DNA from 2 places in the Pedococcus soli genome. Region 2 is predicted to be linked to the other one. Evidence: predicted binding sites of a transcription regulator. Region 2 holds the regulator's gene; the other holds the start of a gene.

Region 1 (11,266 bases), 810 kb from region 2:
GCGTTCCTCATGCGCGAGCACCCGATCCCGGGGCACAGCGGCACCCTCGTGCTGGGTCTGGTGGTGGGGGCGGCCGGCGCCGGCAACGCCCTCGGCACCGTCATCGGCAACGCCCTGCGCAGGTTGCGCCCGGACGTGATCATCGCCGTGGCCCTGATCGCCGACGTGCTCGCCGCCCTCGTGGCGGCCGTCTTCTACTCGCTGGTCACGCTGCTCGTGCTGGGCCTCGTCGCCGGACTCGCCGCCCAGCTCATCAAGCTCAGCAGCGACGCCGTCGTCCAGCGCGACATCGACGAGAGCGTGCGCACGCGGGTCTTCGCCTGGTCGGAGACGGTGCTCCAGATCGCCTGGGTCGTCGGCGGCGGCATCGGCATCGGGCTGCCCCTGATCCCCCAGCTCGGCTTCGGCGTGATCGCCGGCCTGCTCGTGCTGGTGCTCGCCGCCTCGATCCGCATCAGGATGACCCGACGGCACCTGGCCCACCCCGCCCCGGCAGTCTGACCCCGCTCGGCCCCCGGGCGGTCAGAGGGTGAGGAGCATGCGGGTGTTGCCCAGGGTGTTGGGCTTGACCCGTTCGAGGTCGAGGAACTCCGCGACACCCTCGTCGTAGGAGCGCACCAGCTCGGCGTACACCTCGGGCTCGACGGCCTGCCCCTCGATCACCTCGAACCCGTGCCGGGTGAAGAAGTCGACCTCGAAGGTGAGGCAGAACAGCCGCTGCACCCCGAGCTCGCGGGCATCGGCCATCAGCGCCTCCAGCAGCTGCGACCCGACGCCCCTGCCCTTGGCGGCCGGGCTCACGGCCAGGGTGCGGATCTCGGCGAGGTCCTCCCACATCACGTGCAGGGCACCGCAGCCCAGCAGCGGGGACCCGTCCCCGACCTCGGCGACCCGGAACTGCTGGACGGCCTCGTAGTAGGTGACGGCGTCCTTCGAGACCAGCACCCGCGACTCGGCGTGCGGGCGCACGAGGTCGCGGATGGCACGGATGTCGCTGGTCCGGGCCCTGCGGACGACCAACCCACCGGTCGGGCCGGCGCCCGTCGTGCGCAGGCCGGGCTCAGGCGCCAAGGCGACCGTTCCGCATGTCCTTGAACGTGCTCTGGGCGGCCGAGCCCAGCAGGACCACCGACTGGCGCTCACGGGTGCCGATCGCACCCGGGACGACGGTGTTGCGGATCGAGGCCGGGTCGGACACGAACACGCTGGCCGAGAGGTTCAGCACCTCGGCCGGCGAGAGGTCGGTGGCCAGGTGCGGTGCGATCCGGCCGAGCAGCGACGCGAGCCGCGCAGGGCCCATCTTCCGGGCCATCACCGCACCGGCCTTGATCAGCTCGCCCTGGTGGGCCGAGCGTCCGAAGTCGCCGTTGGGCAGGTGCTTGCGCTCGCGGGCGAAGGCGAGGGCCCGCTGTGCGTCCAGCAGGTTCGCGCCCTTCTTGGTGATCTGCATGTTGTCGACGCTCTTGAGCGCCTTGTCGGCCACGTAGTCGATGCCGCCGATCGCCCGGACCATGTCCTTGAAGCCCTTGAAGCCGGCGATGACGTAGCCGTCGATCTGCACCCCGGAGGCCTTGGACACCGCGGCGACCTGGCCCTTGACCCCGCCGAACACCAGGGCCGCGTTGATCTTGGCGTTGCCCCCGCCCGCGAGCGGGACCCACGAGTCGCGGGGGATGCCGACGATGCCGCCGACACCCTTGGCATCGACACCGATGATGTGCAGGGCGTCGCCACGGCACTTCTCGACCGGCTGCGGCGTCCGGGCGTCGGACCCGATGGCCAGCACCCGCATCGTCGCGAACGGCGGGCGCGCCACTCCCAGCGACGGCCACCAGCCGCCGACGACCTTCCAGGTCTTGTCCTTCACGAGCAGGGTGACGTCCTTGCCCCGCACGACCGACGCGACCGCGACGCCCTTCCAGTTCCCGGTCGACCCGATCACGATCACGCCCTTGGTGCCCGGCTTGCGCTTGGACAGCGCCGTGGCCACCGCCCCGGACGCCGGCACCGTTCCGCCGAGGTAGACCTTGGTCATCACGGCGAGCAGGTCCGCCGGCAGACCCTTGCCGGTCGCGGCGGGCTTGGCGGGCGCCGGTGGAGCTGCGGCGGTCGAGGACGACGAGGGGGCTGCCGCCTTCTTCTCGTCCTTCGTGCACGCCGCGAGCGTCAACGGTGCGCCGAGCAGGCCGAGCAGCAGGGAGCGACGGGGCACGGGACGACGGAAGAGGGAGAGACCGGGCAGGGAGTCACGCACGAGGGGAGGAACCACGCGCAACAGGGTACGTCGCGGCGCCATACCCGGTGTGCACCACTCACCCCCCGCGCGTCCCCCACCGCCGCGCACCGGTATGACGGGTGCGAGCGCACAGTGAGGTGGCCCGGACCCGTCGGGGTCCGGGCCACCCGGTCCGCCGGGCGCGCGCCGGCGGGGTCGTGCGGCCGGGCTACTTGACCTTGTAGATCGGCTGGGTCTGGACGTTGAGCTGGTCCATCTTGACCTTGGCCGCCTTGCTCAGGGACTTGTCCGTGATGCGCAGGACGTCGAACCCCTTGCCGAGGTCGGAGGAGTAGACGTGGCCGTTGTAGTAGTAGGAGGACCACGTGCCGCCCCCACCACCGGCCGGGCCGGCCGGGCCCCGCTCGAAGTACCCGATCTCCCTGGGGTTCGAGCTGTCGGTGAAGTCCCAGAAGCTCGTGCCGCCCATGTACCAGGACTGCACCATGACGTCGCGGCCCTTGACCGGGATGAGCGAGCCGTTGTGGGCCACGCAGTTCTCGGAGTCGAACTGGTGCCGCGGGATCTTGTAGTACGAGCGGAACGTCAGCGTGCGGTCCTTGCCCAGGTCGTAGATGCCGTTCGCGCCACGGTTCGGGCCGATGGCCGCGTTGCAGGTGGCCGCACCGCCGCCGCCGAGCTCGTCGGTGAAGACGACCTTGGTGGCGTCGTTGTTGAACGTCGCCGAGTGCCAGAAGGCGAAGTTCGTCGTGTCCCTGACGCGGTCGATGACCTTGGGCGCCACCGGGTTCGTGATGTCCATGATGATGCCGTCACCCATGCAGGCACCGGCCGCGATGCCCCGGGCCGGGTTGACGGTGATGTCGTGGCAACCGGAGGTGTTGGTGTAGCCGCCGTCGGGGAACAGGTTGGGCTCGGCCACGACCGCGGCCTTCGTCGGCGCCTTCTTCGGCACCGCGATGATCGAGATCGAGTCGTGCGGCGGCTTGCAGTCCGGGAAGGTCTCGCTGGGCGAGTAGCTCGAGACGTAGAGGTAGTCGGTCTTCTTGCCGGGGATGAGCGAGTGCGTGTGCGAACCGCACGCCGTCTCGACCGACTTGATGTACCTCGGGTTGCGCACGTCCGAGATGTCGAAGATCTTCATGCCCTCCCACGACTCCTTGATCGTCGCGGACTGCGGCACCGAGGTGCACGAGTCGTCCGATCGTGAGGAGTCGGTGGACAGGTAGAGCAGGTTGCCCGAGACCGTGACGTCGTTCTGGGAGCCCGGGCAGCTCACCTGGGCGACCATGCGGGGCTTCTCGGGCTTCTTCACGTCGTAGATGACGAACCCGTTGTAGTTGCCGACGAACGCCATGTCGTCCTGGAAGGCGATGTCGGTCCCGGTCGCGCCCGCGAGGGGGCCGCTGCTCGGGAGGTTGATCAGGTGTTCGACGTTGGCGCTGCGCCCGATCTCGTCCGGTCCCAGCTGGGTGCCGGACTTGCCGACCCCGTCCGCGGCGTAGGCCGCAGTCGCTGGGATCGTGAGGGCGAGCGCGGCAGCGGTGGCCAGCACCGTGTGACGCATTCTCATCTCGCAGGCTCCTGCCGTAGAGGCGTCCGTTCCGGCGCCCCTTCAGCGTCGGAATCATGACGATCCGTCCACCCTGCCCGGGTTCGGGTGCGCATCTCAAGGGTGCTTTGCCCTGCTTCCGGTAAAAAATTCCGGTTAGGGTGAGGCGATGAGGAACGAGCACCACGAGGCTCTTCGCCGTGCCCGGACGCCCGGCATCCGTGTCGTCGCAGGGCTGTCCGTCGGGTTGGCGCTGCTCGTGTCCGGGTGCTCCCCGGACCCGGCCCCGCCGACCACGACCGCGACGTCCCCCACCGCCCCGGTGCTCCAGCCGGGATCCCCCGGCGAGCCCAACGCCTCCCTCACGGGGTCGGCAGCCCTCCCGACGACCAGGGGCGAGCCCCTCGAGGCGGACGTCCGCTTCATGCAGGACATGATCGTCCACCACGCCCAGGCGATCGTCATGGTCTCCCTCGTCAGGGACCGCCTCGCCGACACGCAGGTGAAGTCCCTCGCGGCGCGCATCGCCGACGAGCAGCGCCCGGAGATCGACGCGATGGCCAAGTGGCTGGAGGACAGGGACCAGACCGTTCCCCCGCAGGCGGCCAATCCCGAGGCCGGCGCGGCCTCCTCGCACCACCGCGGCATGCCCGGCATGGCCACCCCTGCCCAGCTCGCGCAGCTCGCCGACGCGAGCGGCCCGGAGGCGGACACGCTCTGGCTGCGGCTCATGACCGCCCACCACGAGGGCGCCCTCGCCATGGTGGTCCAGCAGCACCGCGACGGCACCGACGACGTGGTCACCCAGCTGGGCGACGAGATCCACGTGACCCAGTCCGTCCAGATCGGCTACATGCGCGAGATGCTCGACCGCCTCACCTGACCCGACCCAAACGGCGGCTCACCCGCGGTCGTGGAGCGTGATGTGGTAGCCATCCGGGTCGGCCAGGGTGAACGTCCTGCCGAAGGGCCCGTCGACCGGCGCCGACACGATGGGGTGGCCGTCGGCGACGAGCGCGTCGTGGATGTCCTGCACCCCGGTGGCGCGCAGCCAGATGGCCGCACCGATGCCGGGCTGGGCCACCGACTCGAGATCGGTGCCGGGGACGAGGTCGCGCAGGGCGAAGGCGATGGGCTCGGTGGCGAAGACGACGGCGTGCGGCGGGCCGACTTCTGCACGCACCAAGCCCAGGTATCGCTCGTAGAACGCCCGCGAGGCGGCGAGGTCGCGCGCCTGCAGGGAGATGAAGTCAGGGCCGGTGACAGGCATGGGTGCTCCTCGGTTCGTGTGTGTCAGTCTTCTGACACGCGAGAATGTATGTCAGAATGCTGACATGAGTCAAGGTGACGCCGGCATCGACCTCGAGACCTCCCTCGGCTACCTCCTCAAGGAGGCTTCCAGTGCCCTGCGGCAAGCCATGGAGGCGGTGCTGCGCCCGCTGGACATGACGGTGACGCACTACTCGTGCCTCGAGCTCCTGGCCCAGCGCCCGGGCCTGTCGAACTCCGAGCTCGCGCGGGGCGCCTTCGTCACCCGGCAGTCGATGAACGTGCTGCTGCAGCACCTGGAGCGCATCGGCCACGTCACCAGGGCGACCGAGGCGGCCGTCGGCAAGGCGCTCCCCACCCGCCTGACACCCCGGGGACGCAGGATCCTCGCCAAGGCCTCGGCCGCGGTCCGCGACGTCGAGGTCAGGATGGTGGCCGACCTTAGCCCAGTGGAGCGCGCCCAGGCCTTCGCCCTCCTGGCGCAGATGACCCGCTCCCTGCGGGCCGAGGGCGCCGACAGCTAGGCGAGGCCCCGGCAGCACGAGAGGGCGGCACCCGTGGGGGTGCCGCCCTCTGGCGGTGGGTATGGCGCGAGGTCACCCGCGCGCCATACCGGTGGTCACTCCGAGGAGTCGCCCACGGTCTCGACGATCGGGAGCTCGATCCCGCTCGGGTGCGGGGTGCCGACGAAGGTGAACGTCGCCGACTTGCCCTCGCCCTCGGCGTTGACGAGCACCAGCTCGCCGGCCTTGAGCTCGCCGTAGAGGATCTTCTCGGACAGCACGTCCTCGATCTCGCGCTGGATGGTGCGACGCAGCGGTCGCGCACCGAGCACGGGGTCGTAGCCCTTCTTCGCCAGCGCGTTCTTGGCCTCGGTCGTGAGCTCGATGCCCATGTCCTTGTCCTTGAGGCGCTTGTCCAGCTTGGCGATCTCGAGGTCGACGATCTGCACGATCTCGTCCTGCGTGAGCTGGGGGAAGACGATGATGTCGTCGACGCGGTTGAGGAACTCGGGGCGGAAGTGCTGCTTGAGCTCGTCCGTGACCTTGTTCTTCATCCGGTCGTAGTCGCTGCGGGTCTCCGCGCCCGCCGAGAAGCCCAGCGAACCCTTCGAGATGTCCCGTGTGCCCAGGTTGGTCGTCATGATGATGACGGTGTTCTTGAAGTCGACCATCCGACCCTGGGAGTCGGTGAGGCGGCCGTCCTCCAGCACCTGCAGCAGCGAGTTGAAGATGTCCGGGTGGGCCTTCTCGACCTCGTCGAACAGCACCACGGAGAACGGCTTGCGGCGCACCTTCTCGGTGAGCTGCCCGCCCTCTTCGTAGCCGACGTAGCCGGGAGGCGAACCGAACAGCCGCGACACGGTGTGCTTCTCGGAGAACTCCGACATGTCGAGCTGGATCAGGCTGTCCTCGTCGCCGAAGAGGAACTCGGCGAGCGTCTTGGCCAGCTCGGTCTTACCGACACCGGTCGGACCGGCGAAGATGAACGAGCCACCGGGACGACGCGGGTCCTTCAGACCGGCGCGGGTGCGCCGGATCGCCTGGGACATCGCCTTGATGGCGTCGTCCATGCCGACCACGCGCTTGTGCAGCTCGTCCTCCATGTGGAGCAGTCGCGAGGACTCCTCCTCGGTGAGCTTGAAGACCGGGATGCCGGTGCTGGCAGCCAGGACCTCGGCGATGAGCTCCTCGTCGACCTCGGCCACGACGTCCATGTCGCCGGACTTCCACTGCGACTCGCGCTCGGCCTTCTGGGCGAGCAGCTTCTTCTCGTCGTCGCGCAGGCTGGCGGCCTTCTCGAAGTCCTGGCCGTCGATGGCCGACTCCTTCTCCAGGCGCACGGCGGCGATCTTGTCGTCGAACTCGCGCAGGTCCGGCGGTGCGGTCATCCGGCGGATGCGCAACCGCGCGCCCGCCTCGTCGATGAGGTCGATCGCCTTGTCCGGGAGGAACCGGTCGTTGATGTAGCGGTCGGCGAGGTTGGCCGCGGAGACCAGCGCAGCGTCCGTGATGGACACGCGGTGGTGCGCCTCGTAGCGGTCGCGCAGGCCCTTGAGGATCTCGATCGCGTGGCTGAGCGTGGGCTCGGCGACCTGGATCGGCTGGAAACGACGCTCGAGCGCCGAGTCCTTCTCGATGTGCTTGCGGTACTCGTCGAGCGTCGTGGCCCCGATGGTCTGGAGCTCGCCACGGGCCAGCATCGGCTTGAGGATGCTGGCGGCGTCGATCGCTCCCTCGGCGGCACCCGCACCCACGAGGGTGTGGATCTCGTCGATGAACAGGATGATGTCGCCGCGGGTGCGGATCTCCTTGAGGACCTTCTTCAGCCGCTCCTCGAAGTCACCGCGGTAGCGGCTGCCGGCCACGAGCGCGCCGAGGTCGAGGGTGTAGAGCTGCTTGTCCTTGAGGGTCTCGGGCACCTCGCCCTTGACGATGTCCTGGGCGAGGCCCTCGACGACGGCGGTCTTGCCGACGCCGGGCTCACCGATGAGCACCGGGTTGTTCTTGGTGCGGCGGGACAGCACCTGCATGACCCGCTCGATCTCCTTCTCGCGCCCGATGACCGGGTCGAGCTTGCCCTCCCGGGCGGCCATCGTCAGGTTGCGGCCGAACTGGTCGAGCACGAGCGACCCTGCGGGGGTGCCCTCCTGCTGGACGCCGCCGCCGACGCCGGTGGCCTGGCCCTCCTTGCCCTGGTAGCCCGAGATCAGCTGGATGACCTGCTGGCGCACCCGGTTGAGGTCGGCCCCGAGCTTGACGAGGACCTGCGCGGCAACGCCCTCACCCTCGCGGATGAGCCCGAGCAGGATGTGCTCGGTGCCGATGTAGTTGTGGCCGAGCTGCAGCGCCTCGCGGAGGCTGAGCTCGAGGACCTTCTTCGCCCGCGGCGTGAAGGGGATGTGTCCACTCGGGGCCTGCTGGCCCTGGCCGATGATCTCCTGGACCTGCTCGCGGACCGACTCCAACGAGATACCGAGGCTCTCCAGAGCCTTGGAGGCGACGCCTTCACCCTCGTGGATGAGGCCGAGCAGGATGTGCTCCGTGCCGATGTAGTTGTGGTTGAGCATGCGCGCCTCTTCCTGCGCGAGCACCACAACCCGACGGGCCCGGTCGGTGAACCGTTCAAACATCTCTTCTGCTCCTGCCTATCGAGTCATCCTCGATGCTATCCGTGCGACACGCGCCCCGCGCGCGCCTTCCGCCGACCGATACCTGATCGGGACGGTTCCAGCCTGCTCGTGGTGCTTGTTCGGGGAACGCCCGTGCGTGGCCGCCTGTTCCCCACCCTGAGCCGGGTCGGCTCATGTTCGCCGTGGGCGGACGGACTCCGGGCGTGGTCGAGGCCCCCTCGGGCCCTTCCGGGCTGGGTATGGCGCGCGACCGGCCCCGCGCCATACCTCCCGGGTGGTGGGTGATCAGGCCCCCGGACCCTTCTTCCGGACCTCGTCCACGTGCTCCATCGCGGTCCGCAGCTCGGCGAGCCAGCTGTCGGACTTCTCCCCGACCAGGCGGACGCACCAGGCGAGGGCCTCGGAACGCGACTTGGCGACGCCGGCCTCGACGAGCGTGTCGAGGACCCGGCGCTCCGGCTGGCGCAGCCGCGTCATCACCGGAGCCGCGAGGTGGGTGAACATCGCCTCGGTGTCGCCGACCCGAACGCCCCAGGAGACCTTGCGGCCGGAGAGGTGCTCGAGCTCGCGGGCGATCTCGATGCGGCGTTCGCGGGTGTCCTCCCGGAAGGAGGTGATGCGGCCGCGCGCGGCGATCTCGCGGGCGGTGGTGTCGTCGGCGTCCGTCTCGAGGGCGGGCTCGGCCAGGGTGCCGACGATGACGAGCTCGTCGCGGTCACGGGTGACCTCGACGGGCCCGGTGAACCAGTCGGCGGGGAGCCGCCCGGCAAGCCATGCTTCTGCTGTGGTCTTGGTAGTCATGTAATGATGATTACACCGTTACAACCACGCCACCAGACGTGTCCGCTCAGGGCGAACGGTTCGGCTCAGCGCAGGTCGCGACGGTCGCTGATCCGCTTGGCCTTGCCCAGGGAGCGCTCGAGCGCGTGGGGCGCGAGCACCTCGACGGCGATCGTCACGCCGACGTGGTCCTTCACGCGCGAACGCAGTGCGGAGGCCATCGCCGCGCGGGCGGCCTCGTCGGTCGGGTGCGCCGACTCCACCTGGACGGTCAGCTCGTCCATGCGTCCGGGCCTGGTGAGCACGCACAGGTAGTGGGGGGTCAGCCCCTCGATGGCGAGCAGGTGCTCCTCGATCTGCGACGGGAAGACGTTGACCCCACGGACGATCATCATGTCGTCGCTGCGCCCGGTGATCTTGGCCATCCTGCGGAACTGCGGGTAGGCCGTGCCGGGCAGGAGGGTGGTGAGGTCGCGGGTGCGGTAGCGGACCACCGGCATCGCCTGCTTGGTCAACGACGTGAAGACGAGCTCACCCTCCTCGCCGTCCGGGAGCACCTCGCCCGTGATCGGGTCGACGACCTCGGGGTAGAAGTGGTCCTCCCAGACGTGCAGCCCGTCCTGCGTCTGCCCCGACTCCTGCGAGACGCCCGGGCCCATGACCTCGGACAGCCCGTAGATGTCGACCGCCCGGAGGTTGCTACGGCGCTGGACCTCCTCGCGCATCTGCTCCGTCCAGGGTTCGGCGCCGAAGATGCCGATCTCCAGCGAGGTGTCCTTCGGGTCGATGCCCTGGGCCTCCATCTCGTCGAGGATCGCGAGGAAGTAGGAGGGCGTGACCATGATGATGCGGGGCCTGAAGTCCTGGATGAGCTGGACCTGGCGCTCGGTCATGCCGCCGCTGACCGGCACGACGGTGCAGCCGAGCCGCTCGGCGCCGTAGTGCGCACCGATGCCACCGGTGAACAGGCCGTAGCCGTAGGCGATGTGGACCATGTCGCCCGGACGGCCGCCGGCGGCCTCGATCGAGCGGGCCATCACCTCGGCCCAGGTGTCGATGTCCTCGCGGGTGTAGCCGACGACGGTGGGCTTGCCCGTCGTGCCGCTCGAGGCGTGGATGCGCGAGACCTGCTCCCGCGGCACCGCGAACATGCCGAAGGGGTAGTTGTCGCGCAGGTCGGCCTTGGCCGTGAACGGGAAGCGGGAGAGGTCGGCGAGCTCGTGGACGTCGTCGGGGTGCACCCCGGCGGCGTTGAAGGCCCCGCGGTAGTGCGGGACGTGGTCATAGGCATGACGCAGGCTCCAGCGCAGCCGTTCCAGCTGCTGGGCGCGCAGCTCCTCCACCGACGAGACGACGTTGTCCATGGCAGCGATCCTCGCACTGCCACCCGCGCAGTGGCGTGCAGCGGCCCACGGCCCCCGAACCTGAGAGTTTCCCGTGAATGCCGGATGCCGGTGTCGCCCACCGGGGATCGGACGTACGCTCGCCAAGGTGGACCGGGTGCAGTCGCCGCTGGTCGTCGACACCCCCTCGGGACCGGTGAGCGACGTGGCTCCGCCTGCCGGCCGGTCCCGTCCGGCCCGCCGCTGGATCGTCCTCGCCGCGGTGCTGGCCGTGGTCGTGGCCGCCGGCACGGGCTTCGCCCTCACCCGCGGACCGGACGTCCCTCCCCTGACGCAGGCAGACGTCCAGAAGCAGGTCGAGAAGGGCATCGCCGACGCGCAGGAGAACGCCCGCAAGGCCCCCACCGACGCGGCGACGGCCTACCGGGCCGCCCTGCCCTCGCTGGTCACCATCACCACCACGGGTGTGGGTGCCAAGGGATCCCAGAACGGCACGGGAGCGGGGGTGGTGGTCAGCGCCGAGGGCACCATCCTCACCGCCCTGCACGTCGTCGACGGTGCGGACACCATCCGCGTTCGGTTCACCGACGGCACCCGGGCCAGCGCCTCGATCAAGGAGCAGGAAGCGGCCAGCGACACCGCCGTCCTGACGCCGGACACGCTGCCCCAGGTCGTGGTCCCCGCCGTCCTGGGCGGGGGTGCGCAGGTCGGCGACGAGGTCTTCCCCCTCGGCCACCCCCTCGGCCTCACCCAGTCCCTGAGCGGCGGCCTCGTGTCGGCGCTGGACCGCTCGATCAGCGTCGGCTCCGGACAGACCCTCAAGGGGTTGATCCAGTTCGACGCCGCGGTGAACCCCGGCAACTCCGGTGGCCCGCTGCTCAACCGCGACGGACAGGTCATCGGCATCGTCACCGGGCTGGCCAACCCGTCCGAGCAGAACTTCTTCGTGGGCA
Region 2 (11,266 bases):
CCGAGGGCGAGGTCGGCCGACCCGGTGAGGCGGTGCAGGCCGTAGAGCCGGCCACGCACCTCCTCGATGGTCTCGAACGCCTCGCTCAGCTTGCCGACCGCCTCGACGGTCGCGTCGTCCACCCCGTCGGGGCGTCGGTCGAGACCGCGCTCCCCCGGGTTGCCCCGGTCGTCCTCGCTCATGGGCACAGTCTGCGGGCTCAGTCCTGGCCGCGCACGATGAGGTGGTCGGTCTCGGGGTCGCGGTCGATGACCACGGCCTCGCCGTCACGGACCTGCCCGGACAACACTGCCTTCGCGAGCCGGTCGCCGATCTCCTTCTGCACCAGCCGGCGCAGCGGACGGGCGCCGTAGGCCGGGTCGTAACCGGTGATCGCCAGCCACTCGCGAGCGGCAGGCGTCACCTCGAGGCTGATCCGGCGGTCGACGAGCCGACTCGCCAGCTCACGCACCTGCAGCTCGACGATGTGGGTGAGCTCCTCCGAGCTGAGGGGGTCGAAGATGACGACCTCGTCCAACCGGTTGAGGAACTCGGGCTTGAAGCTGGCCCGCACCACTCCCATGACGGCCTCACGCTTGGCCGACTCCTCCATCGTGGGGTCGACGAGGAACTGGCTGCCGAGGTTGCTGGTCATGACGAGGATGACGTTGCGGAAGTCGACAGTCCGGCCCTGGCCGTCGGTGAGCCGCCCGTCGTCGAGGACCTGCAGCAGGATGTCGAAGGTCTCGGGGTGCGCCTTCTCCACCTCGTCGAGGAGGACGACGGAGTAGGGGCGACGGCGGACCGCCTCGGTGAGCTGACCGCCCTCCTCGTACCCGACGTACCCGGGAGGCGCGCCGATGAGCCGGGCGACGGAGTGGCGTTCGGAGTACTCGCTCATGTCGATGCGGACCATGGCCCGCTCGTCGTCGAAGAGGAAGTCGGCCAGGCTCTTGGCGAGCTCGGTCTTGCCGACGCCGGTGGGTCCGAGGAACAGGAACGAGCCGGTGGGGCGGTGGGGATCCGACAGGCCCGCCCGCGACCGGCGGACCGCGTCGCTGACCGCCTCGACCGCCGCCCCCTGACCGATCAGCCGTGAACCGATGATCGACTCCATCGAGAGCAGCTTCTCGGTCTCGCCCTGGAGGAGCCGCCCGGCCGGGATGCCGGTCCACGCCGAGATGACCTCGGCGATGTCGTCGGCGCCGACGCGCTCCTTGACCATGAGCTCCTCGGGCTGGCCGCCACCCTCGCGCAGGGCGAGTGCGCGGCTGCCCTCGGCCTCCTGCGCGGTGACGAGGGCCTTCTCGAGGGCGGGGATGTCGCCGTAGAGCAGCTTGGACGCACCCTCGTAGTCACCCTCGCGCTGCAGGCGCTCGGCCTGGCTGCGGGCCTCGTCGATCTGGGACTTGAGGTCACCGACCCGGTTGAGCCCGGACTTCTCCGACTCCCAGCGGGCGTTGAGCGCCGCGAGCTCCTCGCTCTTGTCGGCGAGGTCCTTGCGCAGCCTCTCGAGGCGCTCGACCGAGGCGTCGTCGGTCTCGCGGGTGAGGTGCAGCTCCTCCATCCGCAGGCGGTCGACGGCACGACGCAACTGGTCGATCTCGACCGGAGAAGAGTCGATCTCCATGCGCAGCCGGGAAGCCGCCTCGTCGACGAGGTCGATGGCCTTGTCGGGGAGCTGGCGTCCGCTGATGTAGCGGTCGGACAGGCTGGCCGCCGCGACGAGCGCGGCGTCCTCGATCTCCACCTTGTGGTGCGCCTCGTACCGCTCCTTGAGCCCGCGCAGGATCGCGATGGTGTCCTCGACGCTCGGCTCGCCCACGAAGACCTGCTGGAACCGGCGCTCGAGGGCCGGGTCCTTCTCGATGTGCTGGCGGTACTCGTCGAGCGTCGTCGCCCCGACCAGCCGGAGCTCACCACGGGCCAGCAGCGGCTTGAGCATGTTGCCGGCGTCCATGGCGCCCTCGCCCGAGGCTCCGGCACCGACGACCGTGTGCAGCTCGTCGATGAACGTCACGACCTGTCCGTCGCTCGCCTTGATCTCCTCGAGGACGGCCTTGAGCCGCTCCTCGAACTCACCCCGGTACTTCGCGCCGGCCACCATCGCCGCCAGGTCGAGGCTGATCAACCGCTTGTCGCGCAACGACTCCGGCACGTCGCCGTCGACGATGCGCTGGGCCAGCCCCTCGACGACGGCGGTCTTGCCGACACCGGGCTCACCGATGAGGACCGGGTTGTTCTTCGTCCGCCGCGACAGCACCTGCACGACCCGGCGGATCTCCGAGTCGCGACCGATGACCGGGTCGAGCTTGCCGTCCCGGGCCGCCTGGGTGAGGTCGGCGCCGTACTTCTCCAGCGCCTCCCCGCCCTCGACGGGCGTCTCGCTGCTGACCTTGCGGCCAGCCCGCAGGGCGTCGATCTTCGCCTCCATGTCCTTCGCCCCGCGCTTCTCGATCGCGGCGAGGTGACCGGTCTCGGCGAGCGCCAGCAGGAGGATGTCGCCGGCGAGGTAGGTGTCGCCCTTGGCGCGCATGAGGGTGTCGGCCTGCTGGAGGACGGCGACCGCCTCGCGACCGAAGGTCGGCGGCTGGGTGGCACCGGTCGTCGTGGGCAGGGTGCGCAGACGGGCGTCGGCCTGACCCAGCACGTGACCGGCCCCGGTGCCGGCGGCCTGGAGGAGGACGTCGGCCTGCGCGGTCTCGAGCTGGACCAGGGCGCTGGTGAGGTGGTCGGGGGTGATCTCGGGGTGGCCGGCGGACTGCGCCGCACGCTGGGCGAGCGCGAGGGCCTCGGCGACCTTGGCGGTGGGCTTCAGATCCATGCCTGGGTGCTCCTGGTGGTTCGGTCTGACTGTTCTTCGGAGACAACCGCTCCAAAGTTGAGTCTATTCCGCTCAACCTTGTGCTGCACAGGCCCTTCGTCCCGCCTTCCTGCGCCGGCCATGTGGACTACAGCACGCGCGGCGTCGGCTCGGGGTCGTACCAGCCGCCACGGTCGTCGGCCAGCGCCTGGAACCGGTCGCGCAGCCCACCCTCGACCGGCCCCGACTCGTCGGCGACCATCTCCTCCACGACGTGCACGGCCCACTCGTGGGCCTCGGAGTCGTCCTCGCCGGCCAGCGCCTCCCGGACGACCCGCACCCCGCTGAACCCCTCTTCGGTCAGCTCGGCGGCGACCTCGTCGGCGGTGTCACGGTCGGGGAAGACCAACAGGTGCTCGCTCACAGGCCCGAGTATGCCGCGTGCCCCCACCGCCGTGATGCGCCGCCGCCACGACGCGCCCAGCACGTTTGCAACGCGGTCCGTCCGCTCAGCTGCGGTGGCTGGGTCGCCAGACCACGAGGGCCTGGGAACGGCCGCTGCGGGGGCGCTCCCCCGCCCGGACCGCGATCACGTCGCCGGTCGGCCCGACGGCGAACACCCGCGAGCCGAACGTGCCGCGGGTCGCGACCCGCAACCCAGCCACCTCGTCGGTGAGCTCCCGGACCCGGGAACGCAGCATCTCGACCTGGTGCTCGAGCTCGAGGATGCGCTGGATGCCCGCGAGGCTGATGCCCTCCTCCTGGGAGAGCCGCTGCACCTCACGCAGCAGCGCCACGTCACGCCCGGAGTAGCGGCGGCCGCCACCGCGGGTGCGCGACGGGCTGACGATGCCGAGCCGGTCGTACTGCCGCAGGGTCTGCGCGTGCATCCCCGCGAGGGTGGCCGCCACCGAGATGACGAAGACGGGCGCGTCGTCGTCAGGCGAGAAGCCGGAGCCCGGGACCACGGGAACCACGACGGGTCACCGTCCCGCGTTCTCGAAGAGCTCGGCGCGCGGGTCGTGCCCCTCGTCCTGCGACCGCAGGGTCTCCACCGCCTCACGGGCCTCGTCGGAGAGCCGTTGCGGCACCACGACGACGACGCGGGCCATCAGGTCACCGGGCGTGCCCTTGACCTGGACCCCGCGGCCCTTGACCCGCAGCACCCGACCGCTCGGGGTGCCCGGCGCGATGCGGACCTTGACCGGGTCGCCGGTGAGGGTCGGCACCGAGACGGTCGCACCCAGGGCGGCCTCGGCGAACGTCACCGGCAGGTCCAGCGTGAGGTTGTCGCCGTCCCTGCTGAAGACCGGGTGCTTCTCCACCGAGATGGTCAGGATGAGGTCGCCGTTGTCGGCCCCGCGGTCGCCGGGCTGGCCCTTGCCGCGCAGCCGGATCTTCTGGCCGTCCTTGACGCCGGCCGGGATCCGCGTGGTGATCTGGCCCCCGCCGGTGACGCCCAGGGTGACGGTGGAACCCGCGACGGCGTCACGGAAGGACAGGCTGGTGCGGGCCGTCAGGTCGCCGCCCTTGCGCGGCCCGGTCGGTGCCCGGAAACCGGCACTGCCGCCATACGTCTGGCCGGCAGCGCCACCGCCCCCGAACATGCCGAAGAGGTCCTCGAGGTTGGGCTGGCCCCCGCCACCGCCGGTGGAGTAGCGGACGCGCTGGCCGCCCCCACCACCGCCGAACATCGACGAGAACACGTCGTCGAACCCGCCGCCACCGGCAGCCCCACCGGGGCCACCCGCGGTGAAGCGGGCCCCGCCGCGGGCCATCTGGCGCACGGCGTCGTACTCCCGGCGCTTCTCGGGGTCGGACAGCACCGAGTTGGCCTCGCCGATGTCCTTGAACCGCTGCTCCGCGGCCGCGTCCCCGGGGTTCTGGTCGGGGTGGTGCTTGCGGGCGAGCTTGCGGTAGGCCTTCTTGATCGCCGCGTCGTCAGCATCCTGGGGGACGCCGAGGATGGCGTAGAAGTCCTTCTCGAACCAGTCCTGGCTGGCCATGTCCGGGTCCTCCTCTCAGCAGTCGGTGGCGGTGGGCGGAAGCCCGGGGACAGGTGTCGTCCCGGGCTCCCGCGCCGTGTCGTGCAGTCTGGCCTCGGTCACTCGGGGTCCGCCACGGCGACACGCGCCGCGCGCAGGACCTGCTCGCCGGCGCGGTAGCCGGGCTGGAGCACCTGGACCACGGTGGTCGACCCGGTCGAGGCGACCGAACCGTCCTGCGGCCAGGCCGTGTGCATCAGCGCCTCGTGCAGGGAGGGGTCGAACTCCTCGCCCACGGCGCCGTACCGCTCGAGCCCGAACTTGCCCAGGGTGGTCTCGAGCTTGTCCGCGATCGAGGAGAACGGGCCGCCCTCGAGGTCGCCGTGCTCGCGGGCCGCGTGGATGTCGTCGAGGACCGGCAGCAGCGCCTCGATGACGGACCGGGCGGCGCGCTCCTGCACGACCGCACGGTCGCGGTCGACGCGACGCTTGTAGTTGACGTACTCCGCCTGGAGGCGCTGCAGGTCGACCAGCCGCTCCGCCGCGAGGGCGGTGTCGGGGTGGCCTTCTGCGGCGCCCTCGGGCTGGTCGTCCGAGGCGTCGGAGGCCTGGGCGCCCGACTCCTGCACCACGTCACCCTCGAGCGGGGACGCCTCGGGGGCGGTGGGCCCGGCCTGCTGGCCGGCGCCCACCTCCTCCTCGGTGCCCTGGGGCCAGGAGCTGCGCTCCGTCACTTCTTCTCCTCGTCGTCCTCGACGACCTCGGCGTCCACGACGTCGTCGTCGGACGAGGCGTCGCCGGCCGGGGCGCCGTCGCCGGAGCCCGCACCGTCACCGGCGGTGCCGGCCTGGTCGGACTCGGCCGCGGCGGCATACATCGCCGTGCCCAGCTTCTGGGACTCCTCGGAGAGCTTCGACGACTTCGCCGAGATGTCCTCGGGGGTGGCACCCGAGTCGGCCTTGAGGGCCTCCTTGAGGTCCGCGAGGGCGGCGTCGACGTCGCCACGGCCGTCGGCCGGGATCTTGTCGGCGCTGTCGGTGAGGAACTTCTCCGTCGAGTAGACGAGCTGCTCGGCGGTGTTGCGGGCCTCGGTCTCTTCGCGGCGCTTCTTGTCCTCGTCCGCGTGGGCCTCCGCCTCCTTGATCATCCGCTCGATGTCCTCCTTGGCGAGGGCAGACCCACCGGAGATGGTGATCTTCTGCTCCGCACCGGTGCCACGGTCCTTGGCGGAGACGTTGACGATGCCGTTGGCGTCGATGTCGAACGTCACCTCGACCTGGGGCACACCACGGGGGGCCGGCGCGATGCCACTGAGCTCGAAGGTGCCGAGCTGCTTGTTGTGCTGGGCGATCTCGCGCTCACCCTGGAACACCTGGATGAGGACGCTCGGCTGGTTGTCCTCGGCGGTGGAGAACACCTCGGAGCGCTTGGTCGGGATCGCGGTGTTGCGCTCGATGAGCTTGGTGAACAGGCCACCCTTGGTCTCGATGCCCAGGCTCAGCGGCGTGACGTCGATGAGGAGGACGTCCTTGCGCTCACCCTTGAGGACACCGGCCTGCAGGGACGCACCGACGGCGACGACCTCGTCCGGGTTGACGCCCTTGTTGGGCTCCTTGCCACCGGTGAGCTCCTTGACGAGGGTGCTCACGGCGGGCATGCGGGTCGAGCCACCGACGAGGACCACGTGGTCGATCTCGGACAGGGAGATGCCGGCGTCCTTGATGACGTTCTGGAACGGCTGCTTGGTCCGGTCGAGGAGGTCCTTGGTGAGCTGCTCGAACTGGGCGCGGCTCATGGTCTCCTCGAGGTGGATCGGGCCGTTCTCCGACATCGAGAGGTACTGAAGGGAGATGTTGGTGCTCGTCGAGGACGAGAGCTCCTTCTTGGCCTGCTCCGCCGCGTCGCGCAGACGCTGCATGGCGATCTTGTCCTTGGACAGGTCGACACCGGAGGTGTTCTTCACGGTGGTGAGCAGGTGGGACACGATGCGCTCGTCCCAGTCGTCGCCACCGAGCTTGTTGTCACCGCTGGTGGAGCGGACCTGGATGGTGGAGAAGCCGTCCTCCGGGTCCTTGCCGACCTCGAGGAGGGACACGTCGAAGGTGCCGCCACCGAGGTCGAAGACGAGGATGAGCTCGTCCTCCTTGCCCTTGTCGAGGCCGTACGCGAGGGCCGCGGCGGTGGGCTCGTTGATGATGCGCAGGACGTTGAGGCCCGCGATCTCACCGGCCTCCTTGGTGGCCTGGCGCTCGTGGTCGTCGAAGTACGCGGGGACGGTGATGACGGCGTCGGTCACGTCTTCCCCGAGGTAGGACTCGGCGTCGCGCTTGAGCTTCTGCAGGATGCGGGCGCTGATCTCCTGGGCGGTGTACGTCTTGCCGTCGATCTCGGGGGACTTCCAGTCCGTGCCGATGTGGCGCTTGACCGACCGGATGGTGCGGTCGACGTTGGTGACGGCCTGGCGCTTGGCGATCTCGCCGACCAGGACCTCACCGCCCTTGGAGAACGCGACGACGGACGGGGTCGTGCGACCGCCCTCCGCGTTCGCGATGATGGTCGGCTCGCCGCCCTCGAGGACGGCGACAGCCGAGTTGGTGGTTCCGAGGTCGATGCCGACCGCACGTGCCATGGGGATGCTCCTGTGGTGCTGGGGAATGGGTACCGGGTTGAGTTGCCTCCACTCAAGTTAGGACGACGTCCCGGTGGGTGCAAATCCGAGCACCCAAACTTGAGTTCATCAGGCTCAACTTCGTGCGTGCAGACTTTGTTCCCGCCCGTATGCCGCCGGGGGCCGGCACCGCGTCGGCCACGGGTTCGCGTGGTGGTGCGCTGGCGGCACACCCCCGGCAGGCCCCCCGACACGACGAAGCGGGGTCGGGGTCGGACGTCCGGCGGCCGGGTCAGCCGGGCTTGTTGTCGTCGGTGCGCTTGCGGCTGCGCGGGTCGGGGACGCCGGCGGTGTAGACCATCTCGTGCTCGTCGCCGCGGCCCACGACCGGCATGCTGCCGAGCTCCCGCGTGATCACGGGGCCCTGGTCCTCGAGCGCGACGACGGTGGGTTCACCCGGGTCGACCCGGACCCGCTCGCCGCGCACGACGAACTCGAGCCCGTCGCCCTCCACGAGGGTGAACGCGATCTGGTCCGGAAGGATCTCCACCCGCACCCGGTTGCCGCGCACGCGCAGCCGGAACTCCAGCCGCGGCCAGCTCGCCGGCAGGCGCGGGTCGAAGGTCAGCGTGCCGTTGTGGTCGCGCATGCCGCCGAACCCGTAGACGGTGGCGTTCCAGACACCGCCGCAGGAGGCGATGTGGACGCCGTCGGCGGCGTTGCGGTGCAGGTCCGCGAGGTCGACGTAGAGCCCGGAGTGGAAGTACCGCAGGGCGAGGTCCTGGTAGCCCACCTCCGCGGCGATGATCGACTGCACGACCGCCGAGAGCGTCGAGTCGCCCGTCGTGATCGGGTCGTAGTACTCGAAGTCGGCGCGCTTCTCCTCCACGGTGAACAGGTCGCCCTGCAGGAAGAGCGCGGCGACGACGTCGGCCTGCTTGAGGACCTGGAACCGGTAGATCACCAGCGGGTGGTAGTGCAGCAGCAGGGGTCGCTTGTCCGGTGGCGTCGCCGCGAGGTCCCACACCTCTCGCTCGAGGAAGTGCTGGTCCTGGGGGTGCACGCCCATCGCCTCGTCGTAGGGGATGTGCATCCCCTCGGCACAGTGCCGCCACTCCTCGATCTCGGCGTCGTCCACCTCGAGCCGCGCCATCATGCGGGCGAAGTCGTTCGGTCGCCGTTCGCGCAGGATGTCCGACCACCGGGCGGCCTGGCGCAGGTTGTCACGCGCCATGACGTTGGTGAAGAGGTTGTTGTTGACGACCGTCGTGTACTCGTCCGGACCGGTCACCCCGTGGATGTGGAAGCGAGGCTCCTTGCGCCCCAACCAGAACCCGAGGTCGGCCCACATCCGCGCGGTCTCGACCAGGACGTCGATCCCCTCGCGCATCATGAAGTCCTCGTCACCGCTGGCGCTGACGTACTTCGAGAGGGCGTAGGCGATGTCGGCGTTGATGTGGAACTGCGCGGTGCCCGCGGCGTAGTAGGCCGAGGCCTCCTCGCCGTTGATGGTGCGCCACGGGAAGGCCGCACCGGACTGCGACAGCTCGCGCGCACGACGCCGTGCGGCCGGGAGCATCTGGTAGCGGAACCGCAGCGCACCGCGAGCCATCCACGGCGAGGTGTAGCTGAGGAACGGCAGCACGTACGTCTCGGTGTCCCAGAAGTAGTGGCCCTCGTACCCCGAGCCCGTGACGCCCTTGGCCGGGATGCCGGCCTGCTCCACGCGACCCGAGGCCTGCGCGAGCTGGAACAGGTTCCACCGGATCGCCTGCTGCACGTCGGGGTGTCCGTCGACCACGACGTCCGAGTCCGCCCAGAACCGGTCCATCCAGCGCCGCTGCTCGGCGAACAGCTCCTCGACACCGGCCTCCCGCGCGCGGTCGAGGGTGCGCCGGCCGCGGTCGACCAGCTCGCGCACGGGCACCCCGCGCGAGGAGTGGTATGCCGAGACCTTGGTGATCGTGATCGGCACGCCTTCCTTGGCGGTGACCCGGTAGACCTTCTTGGCCAGGTCCTCCTCGGCGTGCGCCAGCTCCTCGAAGACGTTGTCGGTGCGGATCTCGTGGTCCACGGCGACGGCGACCGTCATGCCCGAGCTGGCGCAGCGGTAGCCCAGGATGGCCCGGCGCTCGCTGCACCAGTGGCTCTGCGGCAGCAGGACCCGCTCGGTGAACTTGGCGGCCTTGCGGGGGTCGAACCCGGCACCCATGGCCGCCGACTTCACGAAGTACTCGTCCTGGCCGTCCTGGCGGTTGAGCACCTGCGAGGAGATCGCGATCGGGGCGTCCCCGTCGAGGAGGGTCACCTCGAACGTCATCACCGCGAGGTGCCGCTGCTCGAACGACACCATGCGTCGCGACTCGACCTTGACCCGCTTGCCCGAGGGCGTGCACCAGACGAGCGACCGGCGCAGCACCCCGTCGGCGAAGTCGAGCGACCGCTCGTAGTGCTCGAGGTCCGCGACCGAGAGGAGCAGCGGCTCGTCGTCGACGTAGAGCTTGATCGTCTTGACGTCCGGGACGTTGACGATGGTCTGGCCGGTCTGGGCGAAGCCGAAGGCCTCCTCCGCGTGCCGGATCTTCCAGGTCTCGTGGAACCCGTTGATGAAGGTGCCGTGGGCGTGGGTCTCGCGACCCTCCTCGACGTTGCCGCGCATGCCGAGGTAGCCGTTGGCGACGGCGAACACCGTCTCGGTGACGCCGAGGTCCTCGTTGGAGAAGGCCGTCTCGGTCCAGGCCCACTCGTCGACCGGGAAGCGGGTGCGGTCGACCGGGTCGACGGGGGTGGTCGTCGGGGCGCCGCCGTGGCCGGTGCCGGAGTCGCTCATCGAGCGATCAGCTCGTCGAGCTCGGAAACGACCACGTCGGCGCCACCGTCGAGCAGGGGCTGGGCGCCGGCACCGCGGTCGACCCCGACGACGAGCCCGAAGTCCCCGGCCCGTCCGGACTGGACCCCCGAGAGGGCGTCCTCGAGCACGACGGAACGCTCCTTGCTCACGCCGAGCTGCTCCGCGGCATACAGGTAGGTGTCGGGGGCCGGCTTGCCCGGGAGGCCGGCGGCCGCAGCGACCTGGCCGTCGACGACGACCTCGAAGCGGTCGGCGAGGCCGGCGGCGGCGAGGACGGCCGGGGCGTTGCGGGACGAGGAGACGACGGCGACGGCGGTGCCGCGCTCGCGCAGGTGGTCCAGGAGGGCGACCGAGGCCGGGTAGGGGGTGACGCCCTCGTCACGGAGCACCGCGGAGAAGGCGGCGTTCTTGCGGTTGCCGAGGCCGCACACGGTCTCGAGCTCGGGGGCGTCGTCAGGGGTGCCGTCCGGAAGGCTGATGCCGCGCGAGGCGAGGAAGGAGCGCACGCCGTCGTAGCGCGGCTTGCCGTCCACGAAGTCGAAGTAGTCCTGCTCGGTGTAGGGCTGCGGGTCCTCGTCGCGGCCCTCGTCCCGGCTGCGGAGGTAGTCGTTGAACATGACGTCCCACGCCCGCATGTGCACCTCGGCGGTCGGGGTCAGCACCCCGTCGAGGTCGAAGAGGGCAGCGTCGTAGTCGGTCCAGTCCACCGGTCAAGGCTAGAGGCCCACCTCCACGGCCGTCGGGCAGGTCACGGCAAGTCCCACGGGATGGTCAGCCGTCCGGCCGAGGTTGTCCGCGGGGAGGGTCGGAAGGTGGCGAAAAGGCCTGCTTCGTACCCGGCCGGCTGCGAGAGTGCGCGCATGCGCTCCCGTTCCGCCCTCGCCACCCTCGTCGCCTCCACCCTGCTCTCCAGCGGCTTCGTCATCGCGACGTCGGTCTCGGCCGAGGCCGCCCCCAAGCCGAAGGCCTACAAGAACTGCACCGAGCTGAACAAGGTCTACAAGCACGGTGTCGGCAGGCCCGGCGCCAAGGACAAGGTC

Evidence for each region. The regulator HspR, encoded in region 2, represses chaperone genes until heat shock. The targets are predictions, from matches to a motif close to AAGTTGAGTCNNNNNGACTCAACTT.
Region 1: a site for HspR is predicted at 8,344-8,368, ahead of ACYVKF_RS06935 (ATP-dependent Clp protease ATP-binding subunit). Genes of this name have one in related genera too.

Annotation. Positions count from the first base shown of each region.
Region 1 is NZ_BAAGSF010000004.1:187,732-198,997, forward strand. It holds gene ACYVKF_RS06900 (MFS transporter) at 1-501, shown strand, start outside; gene ACYVKF_RS06905 (amino-acid N-acetyltransferase) at 523-1,071, opposite strand; gene ACYVKF_RS06910 (LCP family protein) at 1,061-2,269, opposite strand; gene ACYVKF_RS06915 (LVIVD repeat-containing protein) at 2,445-3,809, opposite strand; gene ACYVKF_RS06920 (DUF305 domain-containing protein) at 3,958-4,671, shown strand; gene ACYVKF_RS06925 (VOC family protein) at 4,690-5,058, opposite strand; gene ACYVKF_RS06930 (MarR family winged helix-turn-helix transcriptional regulator) at 5,123-5,581, shown strand; gene ACYVKF_RS06935 (ATP-dependent Clp protease ATP-binding subunit) at 5,677-8,190, opposite strand; gene ACYVKF_RS06940 (hypothetical protein) at 8,476-8,991, opposite strand; gene paaK (phenylacetate--CoA ligase PaaK) at 9,057-10,334, opposite strand; gene ACYVKF_RS06950 (S1C family serine protease) at 10,462-11,266, shown strand, end outside.
Region 2 is NZ_BAAGSF010000004.1:998,292-1,009,557, reverse strand. It holds gene ACYVKF_RS10810 (hypothetical protein) at 1-182, opposite strand, end outside; gene clpB (ATP-dependent chaperone ClpB) at 200-2,803, opposite strand; gene ACYVKF_RS10800 (ribonuclease E inhibitor RraB) at 2,931-3,206, opposite strand; gene ACYVKF_RS10795 (heat shock protein transcriptional repressor HspR) at 3,292-3,759, opposite strand; gene ACYVKF_RS10790 (DnaJ C-terminal domain-containing protein) at 3,766-4,788, opposite strand; gene grpE (nucleotide exchange factor GrpE) at 4,887-5,501, opposite strand; gene dnaK (molecular chaperone DnaK) at 5,498-7,396, opposite strand; gene ACYVKF_RS10775 (glycoside hydrolase family 65 protein) at 7,668-10,205, opposite strand; gene ACYVKF_RS10770 (HAD family hydrolase) at 10,202-10,933, opposite strand; gene ACYVKF_RS10765 (excalibur calcium-binding domain-containing protein) at 11,087-11,266, shown strand, end outside.